DNA from 2 places in the Sporomusa sp. GT1 genome. Region 1 is predicted to be linked to the other one. Evidence: riboswitches for the same ligand, from Rfam matches in the RefSeq annotation. Region 1 holds a riboswitch; the other holds the start of a gene.
What was found. Region 1 has a riboswitch for S-adenosylmethionine ahead of GT1_RS17025 (MetQ/NlpA family ABC transporter substrate-binding protein). Riboswitches for the same ligand answer to the same signal wherever they lie in the genome.

Region 1 (4,215 bases):
CCGGAGATTGGCTACCTTGCCACCCCGCCCCAGTCGCTGCCAGCTTTTGGCCCAGCGCGGCACAAGGGTATCCAAAATTACGGTAATGATTTTATCGGCAACGCTGACATCCCCTTTTATCTTGCCGATATCATGAAGCAGCGCGCATGTTAGCAGTAATTCTTGGTCAACATCCTTTTCCTTAGCGGCAAGTTCCCCGGCTGTGTAGGCTACATTCAAAGCATGCCGCTGGTCAGGTAGGTTCATCTGCCAAAAGAAGGCGGCTGCCGCCGGGTCTAAATACCGCTCCACAAACTGCCTGTCTGTTTCGCTAATCCGGGCAGTGACCGCCGCTACAACCTGTTTTATCCGTTTACTCAATATATATCAATTCCTCATAGCCCCGGGTGCGAACCACTGCTTCCGCCACCGCCCGCGGTTCGGCAGCAAGCGCCAGTTCTGCCCGGCGTCTTTGCCGCCGGCATTGGTTAGCCGCTTCAATGGCCTGCGCCAGCTTACCTTCCGTCCAGGCAATATATACATCTTTACCCTGCACGCTGACGCCAATCCCCTGGCGCTCCAGAGCTAATAGCATCCGTTCTATTCCCATGGCGAAACCTGTCGCCGGGTTGGCAACCCCCAGTGAAGCCAGCATCGTATCATAACGCCCGCCCCCGCACAGCGGGAAGCCCAGTCCCGGCGTATAGCCCTCAAATACCATGCCGGTATAGTAATCAAAGTCACGAATTATGCCAAGGTCAAAATTGACATACTGATCGACACCATAGCCTGCAAGCAGCTTGTGAATATCGGCCAGGTTATCCAGCGCCGCCCGGCTGAGGTCATTGCTGACCAACCGGTAGGCTCTGCTTAACATATCCTCCCGTCCATGCAAAAGCGGAATTTGCTTAAGCAGTTCTTGCGCTGCCTGCTTAAGTCCGCTCTGTGAAAGCAGTTCGCCAAGCCCAACTAAATCGCGGGTAACCATGGCGGATTTGATCTGCTGCTGGCGCTCGGGGCTTAACTGGCTTTCCGCCATCAGGCCGTTGATAAAATCCACCTGGCCTAAGCCGATTTGAAAATTGGTCAGCCCGGCTTCCAGCATAGCTTCTACCGCCAGGGCCACAATTTCGGCATCGGCTGCCGGACCGGGCGCACCTAACAGCTCCACCCCGGCCTGATAAAACTCGCATTGTCTGCCGGCCTGCGCCTGCTCATGGCGAAAGACATTGGTAAGATAAAACAGCCTGAGCGGCAACGGCATTTCCTTCAGTCTGGTTGCCGCCACCCGGGCAATCGGGGTTGTCATATCCGGTTTGAGTGCCAGAATCCGGTTGTTTTTATCAAAAAATTTAAATACATGCTGCTGAATGTTGCTGCCTGTGCCCACTGCCAGTGTTTCCATATATTCAAAGGTCGGTGTTACTATTTCGTCATAGCCCCAGCAGGAAAATAGATCGGCCAGTGCCCCCTCGACAATCCGCTTCTGCTTGGCTTCCCGGGGCAGCAAGTCCCGCGTCCCATACGGAATTTGCGGTACAAAATTTTTGTTCATATTAACACTCCATTCTACTCAGCCTTGTTTTCCTCCAGATGGGCCAACACAGCTTTATAACCGTCGGCTCCATAATAAAGGCAGCGCTTAACCCGGCTGATGGTTGCGGTACTGGCACCGGTAGCGGCAACAATATCGTCATAAATGACGCCTGCCTTTAACAGCCGCGCCACTTCCAGCCGCTGCGCCATCGCCTTAAGTTCGCCGATTGTGCATACATCCTCAAAAAACTGGTAACACTCTTCCTCGCTGCTAAGCGATAAAATCCCCCGAAACAGCTGGTCGGTAAGTGCATCTTTCAATTTGGGATTTGCGGTCATACTATTACGCCTCCTGTAAATACTTGCTTACACTATCTATTCGCTACACACCTGTTTTTTCCTTCTTTATTCCTTTCCAGCTTTATCGAATTAAAACTTTTTACTATTTTACTCATTTTTACTAATTTAATTATATTTTTATTGACAGACATACCTATCGGTGCTAATATAAATTTCATAAATTACATATTGTTCATCAAGAGCTGGCTGAGGGAATGGCCCGATGACGCTGCGGCAACCATCGCAATTTGCGAACGGTGCCAATTCCACAGGATACTTTCCTGGCAGATGAAGAACTGGACAACAAGCCATTTCGGACTGCCGAAATGGCTTTCACTATTTTTACGGGAGGAGGCTGACCTGCTTTTTTTAGCCAGAACATTGTCTTACCTTGGTGTCATTAGTAAAGTAACTACTATTAGGAGGAATATGTCATGAAAAAGATTACCTTATTATTGCTTGCCGCTTTATTGGCGTTCTCCACTCTCCTTGCCGGGTGCGGCGGTAAAGAAACCCCTGCCCCTTCAGCAACTGAGAAAAAGACTATCAAAGTAGGCGCAACCCCTCTGCCCCATGCTGAAATTCTTGCTGTCATCAAACCCATTCTGGAAAAAGAAGGCATCAATCTGGTTGTGGTAGAAATGAGCGACTATGTCCGTCCTAACATGGCTGTTGCGGAAAAAGAACTTGATGCTAACTTCTTCCAGCACATTCCCTACCTGACCAAGTTCAGCGCCGAGCGCAAACTGGATCTAACCTATACTGCTGCCGTACATATCGAACCCATGGGGATTTATTCTAAAAAAGTTAAAAACCTGAATGACCTGCAAAACGGCGCAGAAATTGGCATCCCGAACGATCCCACCAATGGCGGCCGCGCTTTGGCACTCCTAGAGAAGGCCGGCATTATTAAACTTAAAGACGGCGCAGGCGTTACCGCTACCGTCAGCGACATTACCGCCAACCCCAAAAATGTAAAAGTCCGCGAACTGGAAGCTGCTCAATTGCCGCGTTCCCTGGATGATCTGACTTTAGCTGTCATTAACACCAACTACGCGCTGGAGGCCAAGCTGGTTCCCGGTAAAGACGCCTTGTTTATTGAACAAAAAGACTCCCCTTATGTGAATATCCTTACCGTCCGCAAAGGCGATGAAAACCGCCCGGAAATCCAAAAATTAACCAAAGCCTTAACCTCCGAAGAAGTTAAGAAATTTATCAATGAAAAGTACCAAGGTGCTATTGTACCGGCATTTTAATGAAGTAAAAAATGAGTCTGGGGAAATCCCCGGACTCATTTTTTTTATTAACGGTTAACTATCCCGTACATAAAAATATCGGCAATGCTGTTGGCCGTACTATCAATAGAATCCTGTTCTCCGCCAACAAACCCCTGAAACACCATCATCACAATAACACTGAACAAACCATGGGCGGCTTTGTGCACATCACACTGGCGGATAGTACCTTGATCAATTCCTTCCTGTAAGATCCGCTGCAATGTCCCGATAGTGTGAACAAACCTTTCCCGGTATTTTTCCCGCTCCGCCTCGGTAAAGCTTGACGGTTCCTCACGGCCTAACCCGCGCATCTCATGCATGAGCACCCGCCACAAATCCGCATTTTGCACATAAAACTCCAGAAAAACACGAATGGCTTTCTTGGTTTTATCCAGCGCCGGTTCGGCAAGAGCAGCAATGGTATCCAACTCAGCTTCAAAACCGGCACTGCGTTCCTTAATCAAGGTATAAAAAAGTTGTTCCTTATTGACAAAATAGTTATATACTGTGCCTTTACCGGTATCGGCTAAGGCAATAATCTCGTCAACCGTGGCGCGATGATAGCCTTTGCGGGAAAAAACAGTATAGGCAGCATCAAGTATTTGCCGGCGTTTCATAAGTTTCCTCCTGTCCTTACCAAGCCAGTTTGGAAAGGATCAAAACCACCATGCCGATAGCCATGGCTAATTTGAAAATCAATCCCAATGCCTGACCAATCATGATACTCTTGGCAACCCGCCCCGCTTTCTCCCGGTTGCCGGTAGCGGCATACTCCGCCAGGTAACCGGCGGCAAAAGAGCCGGTGATGGCCCCCGCAATCGAGCCAAGTCCCGGCATAATGCCTGTGCCGGCAATACCGCCGACAATGCCGCCAAAAAAGGCAGACCCGATAGCCATACGGGATGCATTTTCTTTTGTGGCCCCCAGCGCTCCTGCTATAAATTCAGCCAGTTCGCCCAGCAATAATGCGCCCAAAAGCAGCAAGAGCACGGTACTGCTCATATGCACGAAGCCTTCTGTATAGCCATACCCCAGCGCCGTAAAAAATATGAGCCAGTTGCCAGGCAAGCCAATTGCCGTCATA
Region 2 (4,215 bases), on a different contig from region 1:
GCTTCGGTATATTTCATATCATGATAGCTGGGGTCCGGCTCTGACAGCAGCGGGAACTTGCCATTGCCCCAGTCAAATTTGCCGCCGTCAATAACCACACCGCCCATAGTGGTGCCATGACCGCCAATAAACTTGGTTGCCGAGTGGATTACAACATCGGCGCCAAAATCAATTGGGCGGCACAAATACGGAGTAGCAAAGGTACTGTCAATCATCAGCGGTAAACCATGGTTATGCGCTACAGCAGCTACGTTCTCCAAATCCAGCACATCGATCTTGGGATTGCCGATGATTTCAGCATACACTGCCTTCGTTTGGGGCGTAATGGCAGCGGCAAAGTTTTCCGGCTTGCTCGGATCAACAAACTTAACCTTTATCCCTAACCGCGGCAACGTGTGGGCAAATAGGTTATACGTTCCGCCATATAATGTCGAGGAACTGACAATCTCATCACCGGCCTGGGCAATATTGACAATGGCTGCAACAATGGCCGCATGGCCTGAGGCAAAGGCCAGCGCCCCCACACCGCCTTCTAACGCGGCTATCCGCTGTTCAAATACATCATTTGTCGGATTCATAAGCCGGGTATAAATATTGCCGCTTTCCTTCAAACTGAACAAATCGGCTGCATGGTCGGCATCCCGGAAGTTGTATGCGGTAGTCAGATACAGCGGTACTGCCCGCGAACCGGTTGTTGGGTCAGGCTGCTGCCCGGCGTGTACGGCCAGGGTATCAAAACGTAGATTTTCTGGCAATGTCATAATCATCCCTCATTTTATATGTATTTTGTATATAAATATCGCTTAGGAAATGTCCCTGTCTTACACTGGCCGGGCTTGCTGCCTTACACGGAAACGTCCGGTACTAGCCTGGCCCCCAAATAAGCCAGGCTGGATGCTCTGAACTTAATCCACTGCCTAATAGGTACCGCGGCAGAAACCGGCAGAACTTTATTAATAAAATTGGTCAGTATGGGCCTGAGCAAATGAAAATCAATGAGAAATCCATCATGCCCATGCGGGCTGTCAATGATGGCAAAGTCGGTGCATACACCTGCTTGCCGCAGGGCTTTCGCTAATTCTTCCTGCTGGTGCGGCGGATATAAAATATCAGAACTTACTCCCACTACCAGTATTCTGGCATCTATTCTTGCCAAAGCCGCTTCATAAGAAGAATAGCCGGTACCAATATCAAAGAGGTCCAATGCTCGCAGCAAATACAAATACGAGTTGGCATCAAACCTTTTTACCATGCCTTCGCCCTGATAATCAAGATAATTTTCAATTTCAAATTGTCCGGCCCGCGTCCGCCGGCCAAACTTATATGACATAGACAACTCGCTCTGATAGGTAATCATCCCTAAGGCCCGGGCAGCGGCCAAACCCTGCTTGGGTCCCGGACTGCCGTAATAGTCGCCATTTTGCCACGCGGGGTCAAGCGTGACGGCTTGGCGGCCTACACGGTTGTAAGCAATAGCCTGCGGCGAGGAATAGCCGGGTGCGGCAATGACAATCGCTGCATCCACAAAGCCAGGATAATCAACCGCCCATTGCACTGCCTGCATCCCGCCCATTGAGCCTCCCACCACCAGGGATAAGTGCTCAATCCCTAATATATCCAGCAGCCGTTTCTGGACCCGGACCATATCTTTGACGGTAATTTCCGGAAATCTCATGCCATAAGGCTTGCCGGTGGCAGGCTCAAGCGAAGACGGGCCGGTAGTCCCTTGGCAGCCGCCAAGCACATTGGCACAAATAACAAAAAACCGGGTGGTATCAAGCGGCCGGCCTGGGCCAATTAAGGGTTCCCACCAGCCCTGCTCATCATATTGGTCATGCGCCGCAGGATGGCTGTCACCGGTTAATGCATGCGCCACCAAAATTACATTGTCGCGTCCTTCTGACAGCTGGCCGTAGGTTTCATAAGCTACTGTAACCTGCTCTAAACAACCGCCCTGAACTAAATCCAGCGGCTGCTCAGGTGTCGCAACTTGAGCCAGCTTAAGTTGCGGCCGCCATCTAAACCCCGGAAAAAAGGTAACAACCATGATATCCTCCCTCCTACTATAATGATTAGACCTAACTGTTTTCATGCAGAAGAGCTAATAAAAAACCCCCTCTGCAAAGAGGGGGCAAACCGGCATACATAAAGCCCCTCTCATCTCCCAGGAATATCTACTGATTCCTGCTGGAATTAGCACCACTGCGCATTGCGCCGGTTGCCGGGTGTCATCGGGCCAGTCCCTCGACCTCTCTGGATAAGAGTTCAATATTAATTTATTGGTAGATGTATATATGATACCTAACCCAGGATACATTTGTCAAGTATATCCGGGGTACAATGTTACAGTTTTTCATCCGCACTCCCCAAAACCTGACACTACCGAAGTAATGTACGGTTACTTGCCTGCCGGGCCGTAAGCATTGCCATAATTTTATCCGGGGTAACCGGCAGAATTGTGAAGTTGGCGGCAAGCGCATGGTTAATGGCGTTTACGGTAGCCGCCGTGACGGGGATTGTTGCAAGTTCACCCACACTTTTAGCTCCATATGGTCCATGCTCTTCGCCCTCTTCAATTAAGAGGACTCTGACCGGCGGCATATCGGGTGCATTAACCAGATGGTACTTACTAAAGCTAGCGCCACCGGCAACACCTGTCCGGGCGTCATAAGCAATATCTTCGCTGATTGCCAGCCCCAGTCCCATTTGCACACCCCCATGAATTTGCCCTTCTACAAAACCGGTATTGATGGCCTGGCCAATATCATGTACGGCTACAACGTCCACCACCTTGACAAAACCGGTATAAGTGTCCACAGCCACTTCGACGAAGTTTACAGCATATGAACCGGGGTTGGCCGGGGATCGATAGGTAATGGTACAAATAAGCTCGACCTGATTTTTTTGCTGAATAGCAGCCGCCATTTGTCCATAGCTGATTTTCTTTTCCGGTTCGCGGCTGGTATAGACCATGCCATTTTCAAGCAATACCTCTTCCTCACTGCACTGAAAAATTTTGGCCGACTCCCGGATCAGCAGGCTGCGCAATTCCTCGGCAGCCTGCATGGCATTGGCGCCGCAAACGTGGATAACCCGGCTGGCCTGGCAGCCGATATCATAGGGACTAATATCAGTGTCAGCCTCAGGCGCCTCAATCATATCAAGCGCAACCTCCAGCACCTCGGCCACAATCTGTTTCATGGCGGTTACCGTGCCATTGCCCAGGTCGTGCAAGCCGGCATTAAGCATAATACTGCCGTCTTCGAGCATTCTTATCGTCATTGTGCCAAATTCCTGGTAGGCTCCGTAATAGCCGTTACCATGGGTGGCACAAGCCATGCCTACACCGGTCTGCCATCGCCCCTCAGGCTTAGTCCTGTTCCATTTCTCACGCCAGCCAAAAGCCTCGGCGCCTTTGTGCACACAATCGATAATCCTGGCATTGCCCAGATTAGGCCCGCCGCCCGGATCAGCGTCAAAGGGGTGTACCAGGTTTTTCAGCCGAAATTCAACAGGGTCCATTTGTAAACGCCTGGCCACATTATCCAGATTGATCTCGGCAATGGTTTGCACCTGCGGCGATCCATAGCCCCGCGCCGCTCCTGCTATGGCCGTATTGGTATGCACGGCTATGGCCTGATAATGCTGGCTGGGAATACGGTACAGCCTGGACAGCTTTTTGCCCATCGCATAACAAATGACACGGCCATTGGAAGTATAGGCCCCTGTATCGATAATATGCTTCATGTCCCGCGCTATGATCTTGCCTTCAGGACTTACCACGGTTTTTACATAACCGATGGTCTTGGTTCTGGTCCGGGTGGCAATTATACTGGCCCACCGATCAAATTCTATCTTTACCGGCCTGTTCAAATCTTTGGCAAAGAAGGCGCAGTACGGCTCAAGGGTTATTTCCTGCTTGCCACCAAAAGATCCGCCGATGGGAGTTTTGATAACCCGGATTTTATGATAAGGCAGCCCCAGGACTTTGGCCACAATAAGCCGCACAGAATATACGATCTGGCAGGGACTATGCACCGTTATTCTCCCTCGATGATCCGGTGCGGCAATACATACGTGATTTTCCATAGCTGCATGATGAATTTTAGGAGTTTCTACCCGGTCTTCGACTACTATGCCTTCCGGTGCCGCCATGGCAGCTGCCGTATCGCCATAGCTGGTTTCCATGGTAAAAAACGGGTTGCCGCTGTCATG

Region 2: linked by a shared signal. The riboswitch ahead of GT1_RS21360 (homoserine O-acetyltransferase) and the one ahead of GT1_RS17025 (MetQ/NlpA family ABC transporter substrate-binding protein) in region 1 are both predicted to bind S-adenosylmethionine.

Annotation. Positions count from the first base shown of each region.
Region 1 covers NZ_BMBX01000019.1:18,423-22,637, forward strand. Annotated here, with positions in the region: gene GT1_RS17010 (HDOD domain-containing protein) at 1-360, opposite strand, end outside; gene hisZ (ATP phosphoribosyltransferase regulatory subunit) at 353-1,534, opposite strand; gene GT1_RS17020 (YerC/YecD family TrpR-related protein) at 1,549-1,854, opposite strand; SAM riboswitch class I at 2,045-2,149, shown strand; gene GT1_RS17025 (MetQ/NlpA family ABC transporter substrate-binding protein) at 2,289-3,110, shown strand; gene GT1_RS17030 (TetR/AcrR family transcriptional regulator) at 3,158-3,748, opposite strand; gene GT1_RS17035 (DUF456 domain-containing protein) at 3,765-4,215, opposite strand, start outside.
Region 2 covers NZ_BMBX01000044.1:10,007-14,221, forward strand. Annotated here, with positions in the region: gene GT1_RS21355 (homocysteine synthase) at 1-761, opposite strand, end outside; gene GT1_RS21360 (homoserine O-acetyltransferase) at 845-2,047, opposite strand; SAM riboswitch class I at 2,155-2,264, opposite strand; gene GT1_RS21365 (xanthine dehydrogenase family protein molybdopterin-binding subunit) at 2,380-4,215, opposite strand, start outside.